DNA from 2 places in the Sporosarcina sp. 179-K 3D1 HS genome. Region 2 is predicted to be linked to the other one. Evidence: riboswitches for the same ligand, from Rfam matches in the RefSeq annotation. Region 2 holds a riboswitch; the other holds the start of a gene.
The links. A riboswitch is a leader RNA that binds a small molecule or an ion and turns the genes downstream of it on or off. The one in region 2 is predicted to bind FMN.
Positions count from the first base shown of each region.

Region 1: another riboswitch for FMN. It lies ahead of AB1K83_RS13830 (ECF transporter S component); the one in region 2 lies ahead of AB1K83_RS03915 (bifunctional diaminohydroxyphosphoribosylaminopyrimidine deaminase/5-amino-6-(5-phosphoribosylamino)uracil reductase RibD).

Region 1 is NZ_JBFEGI010000011.1:26,218-35,744, forward strand. Features, by position in the region: gene ccsB (c-type cytochrome biogenesis protein CcsB) at 1-984, shown strand, start outside; gene AB1K83_RS13810 (response regulator transcription factor) at 1,121-1,840, shown strand; gene AB1K83_RS13815 (ATP-binding protein) at 1,833-3,614, shown strand; gene AB1K83_RS13820 (RNA polymerase sigma factor SigX) at 3,660-4,196, shown strand; gene AB1K83_RS13825 (hypothetical protein) at 4,189-5,412, shown strand; FMN riboswitch at 5,656-5,786, shown strand; gene AB1K83_RS13830 (ECF transporter S component) at 6,064-6,645, shown strand; gene AB1K83_RS13835 (ferredoxin) at 6,706-6,957, opposite strand; gene AB1K83_RS13840 (helix-turn-helix domain-containing protein) at 7,154-8,215, shown strand; gene AB1K83_RS13845 (RecQ family ATP-dependent DNA helicase) at 8,193-9,527, shown strand, end outside.
Region 2 is NZ_JBFEGI010000002.1:241,582-251,108, forward strand. Features, by position in the region: gene AB1K83_RS03890 (methyl-accepting chemotaxis protein) at 1-461, shown strand, start outside; gene AB1K83_RS03895 (GbsR/MarR family transcriptional regulator) at 513-1,061, opposite strand; gene AB1K83_RS03900 (quaternary amine ABC transporter ATP-binding protein) at 1,258-2,520, shown strand; gene AB1K83_RS03905 (ABC transporter permease) at 2,513-3,364, shown strand; gene AB1K83_RS03910 (glycine betaine ABC transporter substrate-binding protein) at 3,367-4,284, shown strand; FMN riboswitch at 4,828-4,975, shown strand; gene AB1K83_RS03915 (bifunctional diaminohydroxyphosphoribosylaminopyrimidine deaminase/5-amino-6-(5-phosphoribosylamino)uracil reductase RibD) at 5,036-5,698, shown strand; gene ribE (riboflavin synthase) at 5,680-6,330, shown strand; gene AB1K83_RS03925 (bifunctional 3,4-dihydroxy-2-butanone-4-phosphate synthase/GTP cyclohydrolase II) at 6,344-7,537, shown strand; gene ribE (6,7-dimethyl-8-ribityllumazine synthase) at 7,551-8,015, shown strand; gene AB1K83_RS03935 (ASCH domain-containing protein) at 8,049-8,420, shown strand; gene AB1K83_RS03940 (DUF2269 family protein) at 8,430-8,870, shown strand; gene AB1K83_RS03945 (hypothetical protein) at 9,107-9,527, shown strand, end outside.

The DNA.
Region 1 (9,527 bases), on a different contig from region 2:
GCCGGAGGGCATGCGCCTGTCAGTAATATGTTTGAATTTATGACGGCGTTCGGAATGATGTTGGTCGGAGCTTTCATCTTGCTCTTCTTCATTTATCGGACACCTTCGCTCGGTTTGTTTGCATTGCCGATTGCCATTATTATTATCGCCTATGCGAGCATGTTCCCACGGGAAATCACACCGCTCATTCCTGCGTTGAAAAGCTACTGGTTGACCATCCACGTCATTACGACAGTGATAGCTGAAGCGATATTGGTCGTCAGTGCGGTGGCCGGATTGATCTATCTATTGAAAAATGTGGATATGACAAAGAAGTCAAGACAACGGTTCTGGCTGGAGTCCATCATGTTCACCCTCGTATTGGTATTAGGATTCGTCGTTTCATCGCTTGTGTTTTCCGGTACCGGATACGAGGCGAAGTTCAACTATGTGGACAAGGATGGCCTGCCTGCACAAATGGTCTACAATTACCCGCCACTATTCGGGATGAATGAATACGAGGCACTCACACCGGGGGCGATGGAGCCATTGGTTGCCATGCCGGCCGTCATCAATGCGAAAACGTTGACGACGTTTGTATGGTCGGTTGTATTCGGTACGGTGTTGTACTTACTCATGCGTCTCATTATCCGCCGCCCGATTGCGTTGTTATTCCAACCATTTGCTAAAAAAGCGAACTCCCAATTAATGGATGAAATTTGCTATCGTTCGGTGTTGATCGGATTTCCGGTCTTTACATTAGGGGCTCTCATCTTCGCAATGATCTGGGCACATGAAGCGTGGGCCAGATTCTGGGGTTGGGACCCAAAAGAAGTATGGGCATTGATCACCTGGCTATTCTATGCGGCATTCCTTCATTTGCGGCTTTCCCGCGGATGGGAAGGGGAAAAATCCGCATGGCTTGCGGTTATCGGGTTTATCATTATTATGTTTAACTTGATTGCCGTTAACTTAATCATTGCAGGTTTGCATTCATACGCATAAGGAACGGCCAAGACTGCCCTACGTTTCAATTACGGGGGCAGTCTTTTTATTTCTTTTTAGCGGAGCGACTTGTACAATGGAAGTAGAAGCGATGCTAAGCGATGAAACGGATATATTGGAAAGGGGTTTTGGAAACATGGAAGAAAAAGTGAAGTTATTAGTGGTGGATGATGAGGAGCGGATTCTCCGTTTATTGAATATGTATTTGACTCGGGAAGGGTATGAGATCGATGAAGCGATCAACGGAGCGGAGGCTTTGGAAAAAGCGTTGGTCAATCCATACGACTGTATTCTGCTGGATGTCATGATGCCGGAAAAAGACGGGCTGGAAGTATTGCAGGAATTGCGGGAGAAGAAAATCATGACACCGGTCATTTTGCTGACCGCCAAAGGGGAAGAGTCCGACCGGGTGTCCGGCTTCGAATCGGGCGCAGATGATTATATTGTAAAGCCGTTCAGCCCAAGGGAAGTGGTGTTGCGCGTGAAGGCGATTCTCCGCAGATCGGTGGCATTCCCAGGTGCCGTGGCATCGTCCGCTTCGAAAGATCTCGTCGTCTTTCCGCAATTGACAATCGACCACGACGCACACCGGGTTACAGCAGAAGGGAAAGAAGTCAATCTGACGCCGAAGGAATATGAACTCCTTTATTTCTTGGCCAAATCCCCGGATAAAGTGTTTGATCGGGAACAATTATTAAAAGAAGTTTGGCATTATGAATTTTTTGGTGATTTGAGAACGGTCGACACCCATGTCAAGCGGCTGCGGGAAAAATTGAGCCGAGTCTCCGATCAAGCAGCTAAAATGATCGTGACGGTATGGGGAGTCGGATATAAATTCGAGGTTCCTCATGAATAGAATATGGAATTCAATCGTCGGGAAGCTATGGGCCACCATATTGCTTCTCGTTTCCTTTGTTCTATTCATTATTACCGTCCTGCTTCTTGAATTCTTGAGCAACTTTCATGCCAAGCAAGCAGAAGATTCATTACGCAGAGAAGCGTCTACCATTGGAAAAATTGTAGTCGATCATGATAGTGAGTCTTCCATGCAAATGATCATCCATGATATTCTGGATGAGGAAAAGAATGCTATGATTGTCGGTCCGGATGGTGAACTGAAATACAGTTTTCATTATGGAATGAACATAGAGCCGATAGAAAAGAAAATTCTGGAGGAACGTTCTTTATTTACATTCGACATGGATGATCAGGAACCAGTACTTAAAGAGATGATCCTTCCTTCCAATTCCGAAACAAATGTCATGGAACAATATTTTGTGTTAGGTTATCCAATTTCAGATTACGGAGAACTAGTCGGGTCCGTCATCATCTATCAAAACATGGATGCGGTTCATCGGACGACGCAGCGAACGACGCATATTGTTCTATTGTCTGCTTTGATAGCCTTTGTTCTGACGACTTTTTTTGCCTTCTTTCTATCGACTCGGATCACCTCTCCATTGCGGGGCTTGCGGCAAGCTGCGGGTGAGCTCGCGAAAGGGAATTTTGATACTCGGCTGCCAGTTTTCCAGAATGACGAGATTGGACAATTGGCCGTGGCGTTTAATCAGATGGGAAGACAGCTTAAATATCATGTCGAATTGATCAATCAAGAAAAGGAACAGCTATCCAGCATTTTGACTTCAATGACCGATGCCGTCATTACATTCAATCGGGACGCCACTATATTACTTAGTAATCCCCAAGCAGAACGGCTGCTTCAAAATTGGTATGTCAAAAATGAATCAATCGATGATACGATCCCTCCCGAAATCGTCCATATGCTGGACCATGTCGTTTCCTTTGCAGAAGAAGTGGAAGACGAATTGGAACTCGGCGGAAGATTTTATATGATCTCCATCAGTCCTTTGTACAGCGGAAACACCATCCGGGGAGCTGTTGCCGTATTCCGTGATATGACGGAACAGCATAAGTTAGATAAACTGCGATCCGATTTCATTGCCAATGTGTCCCACGAACTTCGGACCCCGATTTCCATGTTGCAAGGATATAGTGAAGCGATCATGGATGACGTCATTACAAATGAAGAGGAACGTAATGAGATGATTCAAATTATCCATGATGAATCCATGAGGATGGGCCGACTTGTTACGGATCTGCTGGATCTGGCGAGGATGGAATCAGGAAATATGCGGTTGTATGAAGAGGATATTTCGATGATCCCATTCCTAGGTAGGATTCTGAATAAGTTCTCGCAAATTGCGCGTGATGCCGATGTGGATTTGACGTTTCTGCATCCTGACGAGGGCGATATCATTCTCCATGTCGATGAGGATCGATTGGAACAAGTATTTACGAATTTAATTGATAATGCGGTCCGTCACACACCGGAAAGTGGCCATGTTGAACTGTCTATCTCAAAGAAGACGAATGTTGTTGAAATTACGGTTTCCGATACAGGAAGCGGAATACCGGAAGAGGATTTGCCATTCATTTTTGAACGGTTCTATAAAGCTGATAAGGCGAGGACTCGGAAAAAAGGTGGCACTGGCCTGGGCCTCGCCATTGCCAAAAATATTATTGACTCTCATGGCGGTACCATTGCAGCGCGGCGCGGGGAAGAAAAGGGAACGATATTCACATGCCGCCTGCCATTAAAGAAAATGTAACGTTTCTATTGCAGAAACGACTAATCCATTGAACGGGGGGATTGGATGAACGACTCCGTTTTCCACCGGCTCTATGATGAATATCACCACGATGTGTTTAAATTTCTCATTTATTTGACGGGCGACCGTGATCAGGCCGAGGATTTGATGCACGAAGTGTACGTGAGGGTGCTCAGGGCATATGCCGGATTCGAAGGGAAAAGTTCTGAAAAGACTTGGCTTTTTTCGATTGCGAAAAATGTGGCGATCGATCATTTCAGGAAGTCTGCAGTCCGAAAAAAGCATTTATTCGATAAGTTTGACTGGGAAAAGAGTGAGCTCGTTTCCACCAGCATCCTCCCAGATGACCTCGTTTCGCTGAATGACGAGATGAAGGAATTACTGCAAGCATTGGATACCTGTACAGGCGATCAAAAAATGGTTGTAGTCATGCGATATTTTCAAGATTTATCCATTGCGGAGACGGCCGAAACGCTCGGTTGGACGGAAGGGAAAGTGAAAACAACGCAGCATCGCGCGATCAAGGCGTTGCAGAAGAAATTACAAGCCCGTTCGGCAGAAGGGAGGAGACCGCATGAGTAAAGAGAAACGGGATGATGCCGAGATCGAGAAATTGCTAGGCAGCATGCCGGATATTCGAGATACTCGTTCCAAGTCTGAGATTCTGGATCGGTTACGAAAAGATGAAAGATTGCAGCGTCCCGAAGGGTCCCTCCCAACCCGTAGAAAATCACCTGTCAAATGGATGCCTGCGTTAGTAACGGTTGCCGCCATTTTAGTTCTTAGCTTGCTTCTCCCATCGATGTTACAAAACAACGATGGGGCGATGAGTGATGAGGCTGCCGAATCGCAAAATATGGAAATCAAAACATTCGGGGACGGTTCGCAAGATGATACGATGGATGCCTCCTCCTTTAAAAGAAGTGGAGAGGTGGAGGAATCCGCTGCTTATTCACTCGGTACCGCGGCCACCAGCTATGTCGTGTTGGCGGATGAATTAGCAGGGTACCATCCATTCCGGATCGGGCTGACGTATGCAGCCGATGTCATTCCTGTCACGTTCTTGATTCCTGAAGAGCGCGTTAGCGAAGATTTTCCGGGAGGGGACCGTGACAGCGTCCGTTTATACAATCGATATGCTTCGGAAATCCCTGAAGAGGAACTCGGATTCGACGACTATCATCCTTATATTGGTGGAATCATTGACGCGGGCGACGACATCAATCACCAAGTGCCGCCAGACCATGGCTATGACATGTCATCCGCTACATTAGAAGTGTATACCAATACAGTGCTTGAAACGTTTACCGATCATCTGAGACTGAAAACGATTGATGAAAAGGGAAATCTAGTTACTTTCGACCAAGTGGGGACGAAGGAACCGATTCCTCTGACAGCCGGCAAGCGCCCGCTGCCGTATTATAAATATAGTTTGCCATCGGGGAAAACGTATCTCGTGCCAAGTGGAGGGATACCTATCGAAAATGTGGAAAGCGCCTTGCAAGCAATGAAGGAAGCCCCGAATGATCTGGTCGACGCAATTGTGCCGGAAAATGTAGATTACGATGTAGAAGTCACGAAAGGAACCGTGACAATTTCATTCAAAGAGCCGTTGGATTTGGAGGGGATGTCCCCGGACGCCGCCAATGAACTGATCGAGGGTTTCATGTTGACAGCGAATAATTATGACATGGTGGTTAAACTAGAACATACAGTGCAGGACTATTTCTCCAAATATGATTTGACTACTGTACTACCAGAACCAGTTGGCGTCAATCCGATGCCATTTCCAGAATGAAGAAGTGAGAGAAAGGGCTATCCGAACCGTCGGATAGTCCTTTTGCTGTGGAGTGACAGTGCTGGAGTGTATAGGAGAACATGTTTTGTAGTAATGATCCAAACGCAATCAGAGTGAGTACCTGACGCAGGCGTCTCGGAGTCGTTTCAGTCCAACCTCGCAAACTATTTATTTACGTAGGTAAACTATCTTGTTTACAAAGTAGGGAAATTCGTATATAATAGAAAATGTAAAAGAATATTGATTCATCTTCGGGGCAGGGTGTAATTCCCGACCGGCGGAAATGGAAAGAAATTTCTTAGCCCGCGAGCGTAATAGCTGATTCCGGTGAGATTCCGGAGCCGACAGTATAGTCTGGATGGGAGAAGGTGAAGGTGCAGTCCTATTTTGTGAATTCCACAAAAAAGGGCGCTTATTTAAGCTTGGATTTGATAAGTCTAGATATAGACGAGAAAGCAAAAGGCATACGCCGGCTTGCTTCCTCCAGGCAGTTTGCTTTTTGGCAACTGACCGCTCGCTAGACATCAAACCTATGTCTTTTAAGTATGCCTGATAACTCCCTAAAGCGAACTTGCTTTGGGGATTTTTTGTGAAGGAACGATGGACGGCCTTTCCTCTTTTGAAGTGAATCGCAAAAGGAGAGAGGAAACAATGAAGAATAATAAATTGCGAAAGATGATTCTCATCGCAATCTTGGGAAGTATCGGTACGATATTGATGCAATTCAACTTCCCGCTGCCGGCATTGCCTGCATTCTTGAAAATCGACTTTGGTGAAATTCCGGCCGTCCTTGCGGTAATGACAATGGGTCCGGTTGGCGGAATCGCAGTTGAATTGATCAAGAACATTATGCACTGGTTCATGTCAGGAAGTCCTACTGGTGTCCCTGTCGGAGAAATTGCCAACTTTACAACTGGAGTTCTCTTCATCATGCCGATTTATTGGATTTTCAAGAGATTCCAGAATACAAAAGGATTGGCTGCCGGTTTGATTGCCGGAACAGTCGCAATGGCAGTCGGGATGAGCATACTGAACTATGTTCTATTCTTGCCAATGTATACGTATTTCCTGAATATGCCGGTCATGTCCGGGGATGCGCTTTACTCCATGATTGTATTGGGTATTCTGCCTTTCAACCTGATCAAAGGCATCATGCTTCTCGCTGTTTCACTATTGCTATTTAAAAGTATGGAGAGATGGATCATCCAACAAAGAACGCAGTTGTCTGCATAATATAAACGAAAAAAGTAAAAAACCGCGTCCCTCCATTAGAACAGGGGACGCGGTTTTTCATTATTCATATTTTAATGGATCGCCATCAAACGGTTCATCTGCCATTTTGATCGAGTCGGTTGGGCAGCCGTCGAACGCGTCTTCCAAATCATCCATCAATTCTTCTGGAACCGCCACAGTACCCGTGTTATCATCGAGGATAACGTAAGCGATCCCTTCATCGTCGTAATCGTAAATATCGGGCGCTGCGGCACCGCATGCTCCACAAGCAATGCATGTATCCTTGTCGACGATGGTGTATTTTTTTGACATAGTGTTTCTCTCCTCTTTTCTACATAAAACGATTTAGTTCTCATTCTATTCTAATGATGTTGGCGCTAGTTTTCAACAATCAAATCCAGCACTCGTAAATAAGCAACTTCTTTCGTATGGGTTTTTTCCATGAATGTATAAATGTGTAAGTTAGTGCATTTAAATTACATACACTGCGTTAAGGGGGTAGGAAACCTTGAAACTCTCCACCATTCTATTGGCGATCATCCACCGCATGGATGGTGAACGGACGATGACGGCCGGTTACCATCTGTTGCGGGGCAAGCGTTCTGGACAGACTCTGCAAGACGTGAATTATTATGGATTACAACCATTTTTCGGTATATTACCAAAGTTGGAGGAAGCGCAATTTAAAAAAGCTTCTAAAGATTTGCAACGAGCGGATTTTCTCGTGGTAGCTCCTAATGCGCTTGTCGCATTAAGTGATGCTGGGCGGGCAGCTGCGGAAAAATTGCCGCCTTTCCATTTCTGCGGGTTGGATTATCAAGGAAGGGAATTGATTTTTTTTGGAAGGCTATCGTTAACCGTCCAAACGCTTTCCCATTTCAGGGCAGGCCATTCGTCTTTTTTACCCGTCCAACAAGATCGCGACATCCAGCAGTTTGTCAAACGGCTTCTTGCACAACAGCCGATCCATGATCCTGCTTTTGCTGAACGTCTTCAAGACGAGTTGGAACAAGCTCTAGTCCGCAGTGGTATGTCGGATCGACAGAAAGTTATCTTCGTCCATCGTTTGGCGGGCTATCAGATGACCGGCTGGACTTGGGACCAGGTCGGGGAACGATTGCAGATGGATCCTTTCGATGTCCGTCTATTATTCATAGAAAGTTTGCATCGAATCCTGCGGGCGGTTGAAACGTCAGTAGATTTGTCTTTTTTGCATCATATGGCTGAAAACGTTAAAGTGACTTCCTATTTAACCGAATCATCGAGAAAAACAAAGCAGTTGTTTGAGTGTGGAAAGACGATGGAAGAGATTGCGGCAGCCCGCCATTTGAAAATGAGTACAATTGAAGATCATTTTGTGGAGATGGCCATTCATGATCCCTCTTTCCCTCTCTTCCGCTTCGTATCGGAAAAGGATGTGAATCAAGTGATTCAAAAAGTGCAGGAAATGGGAACCAAACGGCTTCGTCCTTTAAAGATGGAGTTTGACGCCTTATCGTATTTTCAATTACGCCTTATATTAAGCGCGCGGATCGGGAGGGAAGCGGATGGATTTGCGGAAAGCACTTAACACGTATTTTGGATATGACCAGTTTCGACCCGGTCAGGAAGACGTCGTCCGGCATATTGTGGACGGGAAGGACACGATTGCGATCTTGCCGACCGGCATGGGTAAATCGCTTTGCTATCAGTTACCCGCCTATTTGAAAAAAGGAGCCGTTCTCATCATTTCTCCTCTCGTGGCACTAATGGAAGACCAAGTGGCCATCATGAAGAAAAATGGGGAAAAGCGGGTCGTGGCGTTAAATTCATTTCTATCATTTTCCGACAAAAAGCAAATTATGGAGCAATTGTATCGGTATAAATTCATCTTCATATCTCCCGAGATGCTTGCCCAGCCTTATGTGGGGAAGAAGCTTGGTGAACTCGAGTTATGCTGCATTACAATCGATGAAGCCCATTGCATCTCGCAGTGGGGCTTTGATTTCCGGCCCGATTATTTGAGGTTGGGTGACTTTTTCAGCAGCCTTCCTAAGCGTCCACCAGTTTTAGCATTAACCGCCACGGCAAATGGCAGAGTAACGAAAGACATTGCACGTTATCTTCAATTGACACAGCCGGCCATTATTAGACAATCCATTGATCGGCCGAACATTTTATATTCGATCGTTCCATTAGATTCAGAAATCGAAAAGACGGACTGGTTGCGGATTCGACTACGGGAATCGGTCGGTCCCGGAATCATCTATGTTGCCTCGCGGAAGCGGGCCGATGAACTTTCACTTGAGTTGCGAAATGCGAATCGGGCCATCGCTTCTTACCATGCCGGCAAAGAGCCGGAAGACCGGGCGTTTATCCAAGAGCAATTCATCAATGGGGAATTGGATTGGATTTGTGCCACAAATGCGTTTGGAATGGGTATACATAAAGAGGACATTCGACAGGTCATCCATGAACACTTGCCTCAATCGATTTCCGGCTATGTCCAAGAAGTGGGACGGGCGGGTCGGGACGGGAAGGATTCGGCAGCGACTTTGCTCTATGCAGAGGAGGATGGACAGAGAATCCGTTTTATTATCGAGGAAGATCTGCCTCATGCAAGTGAAGTTCGCCTCTATGCGCAGCTACTGTCAGAAGGGATGGCACCGGAAGAAGCTGCGAATCAGGCAGGACTCAGTGAAACTGGAAAGCGTGTGATTGACTTTTATTTGGAACAGCTGTCAGTCGATGAAGTCAATGCCCGCATGGACGCCTTGCGGCATGAGAAGATATTGGAATTGCAGAAGATGATCCGCTTGGTTCATTCCGAGGTATGTATTCGTGAAAAACTTTTGTCTTTTTTCGACGAAAATTGTGAAATGAAACCGAAGTCCTGCTGTTCT
Region 2 (9,527 bases):
GCGGAATGGAACAAAGCGTCCATGCTTCCGCTACGAATGTGGACAAGATGCAAGAAAATGGAACGGTTTTGCAACGTGTCACTAATGAGAATGGGCAACAATTCAAAGGGGCGGCGGTGCATATACGCTCTTTAAATGAAAAGCTTTTAATCATGTCCGATCATTTGCATTCTTTGGAAACGGCAGTTCCGCTACTTGAAAATACAACGGTCCGACTGGAACATGTTTCAATAAAAAATGAAGAAATCTCCATACGTATGATGCATTCCTTCATAGAACAACATGAAGCAATGGTGGAGGTGGAGCAGACGGGGCGGGATCTATCTATATCGTCGGATACACTCCGCACCCATGCGGAGCGATTTAAAGTTTACGAAGATACCCAAAGCAGCCAAGACAATAATAAGGATGATACTGCAATCCCTCTTGTAAACTTCCCTGTGTCTGCTGAGGTGGTGTAAAGGAGATGGATAGAAAAAAGCGGCAGACAAGTTAAACTTGTCTACCGTTTTTTACTGTTTATTGGAATCTGTCTCGATCGGAACAAGATCGAAAATTTCATGATCTTCAAACGCATCAACAAGCCGATCAAGCCACTCATAGTAATCCCGCATATATTCAAGCTTCTCTATATCTCTCTCTACGATACCCCGCAATTCGGAGTCGATTGATTCGTCTTGTACCAGCTCTCTCAATTCCTTTAATGACCGCCTGACCGCCACGGAATGAAGTGAAATGGACCTTCTCCATTTAATGGAGAATAGGTCGATGAAGCTTTGATACCAATCATCTTTCACTTGGTAGAGGTCTTTGCGGACTCCCCGTTTCCAAGCACGTTCGACTAATTTTAAATCGGAAAGGGCTCGTACGGAAGTGCTCATGCTCGTTTTGCTCATGCCTAGTTTTTCGGTCATTTCATCTAAAGTCAGAGGTTCATCGTGAAAGAACATCGTTCCGTATTGTCTACCGGCAGATGGAGTCAGACCGTAGAGATGGATGTTTTCTGCGATGGCTTCAATAATCCGTTCCCGGACTTTATCAAGTTTTTCCCTACCGTCCATAAATCTGCTTACCTCCATTGTATTTACTGCCATATAGCGTAGTATAGATTCCCAAAAAAATCAATTTTTATTTATTCTAGTTCGTACAGTTTTTTCCGTACAAACGATTTGAATAGAACTTACGGTTGTTTTTCAAAATGATTACATTTATAATTAGAAAGGTTACTAGCTTTTTAAATTAATAAGGAGTGTACCAATGAGTGAAACAGATGAAGTGAAAAAGATTCAGGTTGTGAACATAACCAAGATATTTGGCAAAAACACAAAACGGGCAGCCCGTATGCTGAAAGAGAAAAAAACCAAACAAGAAATTTTACAAGCGACCGGTGCTACAGTCGGGGTCAATCATGCGTCTTTTGATATCTACGATGGAGAAATATTCGTCATCATGGGGTTATCCGGAAGCGGAAAGTCCACACTTGTCCGGATGTTGAACCGGCTCATCGATCCGACCATGGGTGAAATCCTGTTGGACGGCAAAGATATCGTCAAGATGAATAAAGAGCAACTCCGGGAAGTGAGACGAAATAAAATTGGCATGGTGTTTCAAAACTTTGCGCTCTTTCCCCATAAAACAATCCTCGAAAATACAGAGTATGGTTTAGAAATCAAAGGGGTTTCCAAAGAGGAACGCCGAGAGAAAGCGATAGAATCATTGCGACTTGTCGGCCTTGCAGGATATGAAGATCAATACCCAAAACAGTTGAGTGGCGGGATGCAGCAGCGGGTAGGTCTCGCAAGGGCTCTTGCCAACGGACCGGATATTTTATTGATGGATGAGGCATTCAGTGCACTCGATCCATTGATCCGCAGAGATATGCAGGATGAATTGCTGCAGCTTCACCATGAAATGGGCAAAACAATCATTTTCATCACCCATGATCTCGATGAGGCGCTCCGGATCGGAGACCGCATTGCATTGATGAAGGACGGGGAAGTGGTCCAAGTTGGGACTCCGGAAGAAATTTTAATGAGTCCATCCAATGAATACGTGGAACGTTTTGTAGAAGATGTCGACTTGTCCAAAGTGTTAACTGCAGGTCATATTATGAAAAAAGCGGATACTGTTCAAATTGATCGGGGACCTCGGGTTGCGTTGCGCCTGATGAAGCGTCTTCGCATTTCATCTATTTATGTCGTCGATTCCGCAAACCGGCTGTTGGGTGCTGTCACGGCGCAAGACGCAGGGCAAGCGATCGAAGCGGGAAAAACTTTGGAAGATGTCTTAATTACGGATTTCCCGATGATCCCGGCGGATATGGTTTTGACAGACCTGTTTGATCTTGTATCAACGGCGGTCATCCCTGTTGCCGTCATTGATGATAGCAGGAAATTACAAGGGATTATCATTCGTGGTGCACTGATTGGCGCATTATCAGGTGACAATCAGTTTATCAATAATAATGGAACAATCGATTCGGAAGAGCAGATCAGCGGGGAGGTGACTTCGAATGAATGAATTATTACCTCGATTGCCATTTGCGGCTTGGATTGATGAAGGTATTGATTGGCTCGTCTCGACATTCGGTACTGTGTTTGATGGTGTATCCGGTTTCTTGGCGGGGATTGTGGAAGGGTCAGTAGAATGGCTGAATATGGTGCCATCGATTCTGCTCGCTGTTCTATTCTCCTTGCTGGCGTGGTTTTTATCGACACGCCGTATCGCGATTTTCACCTTGATCGGCTTGTTGTTTATCGATTATCTAGGTTACTGGTATCCGATGTTGCAAATGTTGGCACTTGTGTTGACATCCGTTTTCTTTGCACTCGTAATCGGTATCCCGATTGGTATTTGGGGCTCTCAAAAGGCTGCAGTCCGCAATGTGGTGAATCCGATTTTGGACTTGATGCAGACCATGCCGGCATTCGTTTATCTATTGCCAGCAATCTTCTTTTTCAACATTGGCGTCGTGCCGGGCGTGGTGGCTTCGGTCATTTTCTCGATGCCTCCGACGATCCGTCTGACGATGTTAGGCATCGAACAAGTGCCGAAAGATTTGATTGAAGCGACAGAAGCTTATGGATCCACTACGTGGCAACGCTTGAGCAAAGTGCAAATCCCGCTGGCCAAACCGACCATCATGGCGGGGGTCAATCAAAGCATCATGCTTTCCTTATCCATGGTTGTCATCGCTTCCATGGTCGGTGCACCAGGGCTCGGAGAGGAAGTGTACCGGGCCGTAACACAATTGAAAACAGGTGTCGGTTTTGAAACAGGGTTATCCATTGTAATCGTAGCGATCATTTTGGATCGGATCACCCAACATGCAGGTAAGAAAAAAAGAGGGGGACTAACAGAATGACATTGACGAAAAAGATATTAGGAGTAGGGACGGCGGCGCTTCTGGCGCTTGGTCTGGCAGCTTGTGGAGGCAGTGACGACAAAGGGAATAACGAGTCCGGCAGTGAACCGGCTAATAAAACCGAAGGATCGGTAGGCGAATCCGTAAAATATAAAATCACGGGTATCGACCCAGGAGCCGGCATTATGCAGGCAACGGAGCAAGCTATCGAGGAATACGAGTTGAATAACTGGGATGTGACAACTGGTTCGGGGGCGGCTATGACTGCTGCGCTGAAAAAAGCGTATGATAAAGAAGAGCCGATTATTGTGACGGGCTGGACACCACACTGGAAATTTGCGAAGTTCGATCTGAAATATCTTGAAGATCCAAAAGGTGTATACGGCGGAGAAGAACAAATTCGCACGATCGCTCGTACTGGTTTGAAAGAGGATCTTCCGGAAGCTTACCAAATCCTCTCCAACTTCAAATGGACCGAGGAAGATATGGGAGATGTCATGGTAGCAATCCAAGACGGTGAAAAAGAAGAACAAGCTGCCCAAAATTGGATTGATGAAAATTCGGATAAAGTAGCGGAATGGACAGAAGGCGTCGATAAAGTGGACGGCGATAAAATCAATCTGGCCTACGTTGCATGGGATAGTGAAATTGCGAGCCATAACGTTATGAAATTAGTTCTCGAAGACATGGGCTATAACGTCACATTGACACAAGTCGAAGCGGGTCCACTCTGGACAGCTGTTTCCGATGGCAGTGCGGACGCATCTTTAGCGGCATGGTTGCCGGTCACGCATAAAACCTATGCGGATAAATTCGAGGGTAAATTCGAGGAGCTCGGCGTCAACATGGAAGGCGTCAAAATTGGTTTGGTTGTACCGACATATATGGACATTGACTCCATTGAAGATTTAAAAGAATAATTTTAGTGTGACCCGGACTGCTTTGAGCAGTCCGGGTTTTTGGATATCGGGAAATATTTTATAGGGAGAAAGTCTCGGTTTGCAAGCAGTTGGTGGGAAACTGCAAGTAACTAGATGTGAAGTACAAGCAAATAAGTGTCGGATGCAAGCAACCGGATGTCGAGTGCAAGGAAACTCCCGATGGATTGAAAAGGGAGACAAGGAAACGGGGCAGAACGGATTACTTTGTTGTGAGAATAGTCCCGAATTGGGAATGAAACTTCGAAAGTGACGGATAAGGGAACTAAAGTGACGGATAAAATTGTGAACTTGAAGGATAAGTTCTTACATGGGCATGTTTGTAATAGATGCTTGTCAGTTATCTTTCTAAGAGGCAAGTTTGTCCAAAGATATGCCAGTTTCCCAGGAGGTGTACCAGTCCCAAAATAAATTTCATTTGCTCGCCAGCTTTAAATTTTAAGGACTAGCCCTTTTCCACCATTTCTTATTTGGATTTTGATTAACGAAAGCGAATATGATACCTTTAACAATGTACATACAATTCAAACGCTTCGGGGCAAGGTGAAATTCCTTACCGGCGGTGATCGAGCAATGGCTCGTCAGTCCGTGACCCGTCCTTCCTCCTCGGAAGGCGGTGGAGCTGGTGAAACTCCGGCACCGACAGTGACAGTCTGGATGGGAGAAGCGATTTGGTTGGCGTACAATGCCCGATCCGCTCTGCCCTTTTCATCAAATGAAAGGGGGAATGCTTATGGATCCGGAAAATTATATGAAACTTGCTCTTGACTGCACGCGGACCACAGAGGGTCACTCCTCTCCTAATCCGCTTGTTGGTAATGCTGCGCTGGAGTTTTGGCCTCAAACAGGAACAACGCGACCTTGCGTCGATCTGTTCATCCAAAGCGGAGTCCGTCGTGTCTTTATCGCATCCATCCATCCGAGTTCTGCTGTATATGGAACAGGAATCGGGCTTCTTCGGGATGCCGCGATCGAAGTGGTCACCGGAATAGTAGAAGAGGCAGAGCAGTTGAACAGGGCATTTTTTCACTACATTAATTACGGAAAACCATACGTCACCTTGAAAGTAGCCGTCACCCTCGATGGCCGACTTTCGACGCAGACCGGGGATAGCAAATGGATACGATCGGCCGCTTCACGAACCGATGTCCATCACCTCTGCTATACCCATGTTGCTATTTCGGGCGATGTAGAAACCGTACTTCATAATTACCCTTTCCTCACCACCCGTTTGCCCCATGGTGGAAAGAATCCAACTCATTTTGTTTTAAATCGGCATCTCAGGACGCCGGAGACAGCCCAAGTCGTTAGAGATGGTGCTGTTCAAACCATTCAGTTGACACCGGACTCCCGATTACGAAAGGAGGGGACTGTTCCGTGTTCACAGGAATTGTAGAAGAGATCGGCACGGTGTCTTCGATTCAACAAGGGCCGAATTCATTGAAACTGGCAATCCGTTGCGAAAAAGTGCTGGAAGACGTCAACAAAGGCGATAGCATTGCGGTTAATGGAGTCTGTCTGACGGTTTCGGATTTTTCAGCCAACCAATTTACGGCGGATGTCATGCCGGAAACCGTGAAAGCGACGACCCTTTATACGCTTCGTACGGGAAGCCGTGTGAATCTGGAACGTGCGATGGCTGCCAATGGCCGGTTCGGAGGTCATTTTGTTAGCGGCCATGTGGACGGGACTGGCGAAATCATCAGTATTCGAAAACACGACAATGCAGTTTATTTTGAAATTAGCATCGCTCCTGAACTGTCGTCCTATTTGATTCCAAAAGGTTCAATAACCGTGGATGGGACCTCGTTGACCATCTTCGGTGTGACGGAAAAAGGATTCATCATTTCGCTCATCCCGGTTACACAGGAAGACTCCATCGTCGGTGGAAAAAAAGTGGGCGAAAAAGTGAATGTCGAATGTGACATGCTCGCAAAATATATGGAAAAGCTATTGGCAAAAAAAGAGGAGAAATCCGTCGGTGGTTTGACAATGGAAACATTAGCCGCAAACGGTTTTCTTGATTAAAGGAGGGCTAAACATGTTCGCAGCAGTTGAAAAAGCGATTGAAGAGCTCAAAAAAGGAAAAGCAATCATCGTAGTGGATGACGAAGATCGCGAAAATGAAGGGGATTTTGTGGCCCTTGGCAGATTCGCCACGCCAGAGATGATCAATTTCATGGCGACGGAGGGCAGGGGATTGATATGCGTCCCGATTGAAGAAGAGAAAGCGCAGCAGCTTGACCTTCCCCTCATGACTGATCGGAATAGTGATGCGCATGGGACGGCTTTCACCGTCAGCATCGATCATGCAAATTGCCACACTGGCATCTCGGCGTTTGAGCGATCAGAAACTATATTTGCCATGCTTGACGATCAGGCGGTTCCCGCTGATTTCAGAAGGCCTGGACATATTTTCCCTTTGATTGCCAAGCCAGGTGGTGTGTTAAAGCGGGCTGGACATACCGAAGCGGCAGTGGATCTGGCAAAACTCGCAGGTGTGGAACCGGCTGGAGTTATTTGTGAAATTATGAATGAAGACGGAACCATGGCGAGACGCCCCGATTTGAATATCATTGCGAAGCGCTTTGACCTTGTCATCCTGACAATCCAAGATTTGATCGCTTACCGAAGACATCGTGAAAAGTTGATCGAGCGAGTCGTTGACGTCCAACTGCCAACTGACTTTGGAACGTTCACTGCTGTCACTTATATTGAAAAGCTGACGGGACGTGAGCATATCGCATTAGTGAAAGGTGAAGTCGGAGACGGAGAAGATGTTCTCGTCCGTGTTCATTCCGAATGCCTGACAGGCGATGTGTTCGGTTCTTGCCGATGCGATTGTGGGCCTCAACTGCATGCCGCACTCGCCCAAATCGAAAGAGCGGGAAGAGGTATCTTGTTATATATGCGGCAAGAAGGACGGGGCATTGGACTTGTCAATAAAATGAAGGCTTATAAGCTCCAAGAAGAAGGGTATGACACGGTGGAGGCCAATGCGAAACTCGGGTTTGCGGACGACTTGCGGGAATACGGCATCGGCGCCCAAATCCTTCGTGATCTAGGAGTGAAATCCATGCATTTATTGACCAATAATCCGCGCAAGATCACAGGCCTGGCGGGACATGGGTTGGACATCACGGAACGTATCCAAATTGAAATGCCGGTAAAAGAAGAAAACAAAGCATATATGGCAACGAAAAAAGAAAAACTGGGGCATTTATTGCACAGCTAAGGGGGAAAACGACATGGCAGTTACTTTTGAAGGACATTTAGTCGGTACAGGATTAAAAATTGGAATCGTAGTGGCTCGGTTTAATGAATTCATTACAGGGAAGTTGTTGAGCGGTGCGGAAGATGCGTTACGTCGCCATGGTGTGCGTGAAGAGGATGTGGCAGTCGCTTGGGTACCAGGCGCATACGAAATCCCGCTTGTTGCAAAGAAAATGGCAAGCTCAGGACAGTACGATGCAGTGATCACGCTTGGCACCGTCATCCGTGGATCAACGCCACATTTTGATTATGTATGCAATGAAGTGGCGAAAGGTGTAGCGGCAATTGCTATGCAGGAAGGCATTCCGGTCATTTTTGGTGTCCTGACAACCGACACGATTGAACAGGCGATTGAACGTGCGGGAACGAAAGCTGGAAATAAAGGTTGGGATGCCGCTGCATCGGCCATTGAAATGGCGAATCTATTAAAAGATTTGTAAGACCTCCCCTCGAAAAACTAGACAATTATCGTTATGATAGAGGAGAAACTATTTAGAAGTGAGGGAATTGAATTGACTACTTATCCAGAAAAAACTTGTTCCATTGAAAGGCTCGTCACGATTCCGGAAGATGTCCAGAAAGTGATTGACGGCAAAAAAACAGCAACTCGCCGCAATGGTGTATATGCGTACCCAGGCGAAATTATGGTGCTGAACGGGAAAGAATTTAAGATTGACAAACTTTATTCCCAAACATTAGGCGAATTGACGGACGAAGATGCAAAGACTGAAGGATATTCAACGGTGGAAGAGTACAAGCAGTCCATGTTGGCAATCCATGATAAAATGCCTTGGCTTCCGACGATGTCTGTCTGGGTGCATGAATACAGCCCGGTTCAGAAATGATGTTTTCGTATGAAAGTCGGCGTCTATAGTATCTTTGTGTACCTGCATGTATTTAGCGCGATCCTTTCAATCGGTCCCCTATTCGTCTTGATGCCGATTATCCGACGCTTACGTAAAGCTAATCCGGATGCCGAATCCGCTTACCTGTCCATAATCCGTGCGATTATACGGATGGTTATGCATGCAGGGCATATGTTAGTTTTCACGGGTACCGTTTTGCTGATCATCGGACCTTGGCTGTGGTATACATCCTGGGTAGTTATGACATTAGCGATCATGTTGCTGTCTGCAGTCTTTTTGGCAAAAGGCTTCACCAACGTTTTGAAAAATTTCCATCAAGCGGCGGATAAGCATCAAGTCCTGAGTCGCCTAATGACCACTTCCTGGATGTACATCGGCCTGCTACTCATCATGCTTTGGCTGATGGTGCAAAAACCGGTGATCTGGTGAAGTTGTGTACATAACTGGTAGAGGCTGTCCAAATTACTGGGCAGCCTCTTTCTTGTTCGTCTGGCCCAGCTGATTCGTGGGAGCAGGAGAGGGACCGCTCATAACGTACGGCCAGCGCTCATATTGCCTCCCAACCGCTCATAAGCGTAGCTGTCCTTCGTCCAAGGTTCCCGGGAAGCCCGGTTTTACATATAGTAAGAGTGAACCGGAAATGTAAGAAGTAAGGAGCGGATAGTGTGTTCCGACAGCCACCATTTAATAACAATAGCATGCCGTTTCATAATAACATGCCGCTTAATAACAACAGCATGCCGCCCGATGAAGGATCGGTGGAAGTGGCCGCAAAGCTTGCGTTTGTTGGATCGCTGATAGCTACAATCGGAGATGCCATATCGACAATAGCAGCGGCGGTTGCAATAGAAGAGGCTAAAGCTGCAAATGCACAACAGCAACAACAATTTGGAAATCTCCAGCAGCAAATAGATGAATTGAAAAAAGCAGAGGCTAAGGCTGCAGAGGCACAACAGCAACAACAATTTGAAAAACTTCAACAGCAAATTGATCAATTGAAAAAAGAAGATGATCAAAATAAGCAATGTAATCCAGATATTGATACACTCAACAAACTATTGGAAAAACTGGTTGACCGATTGGATG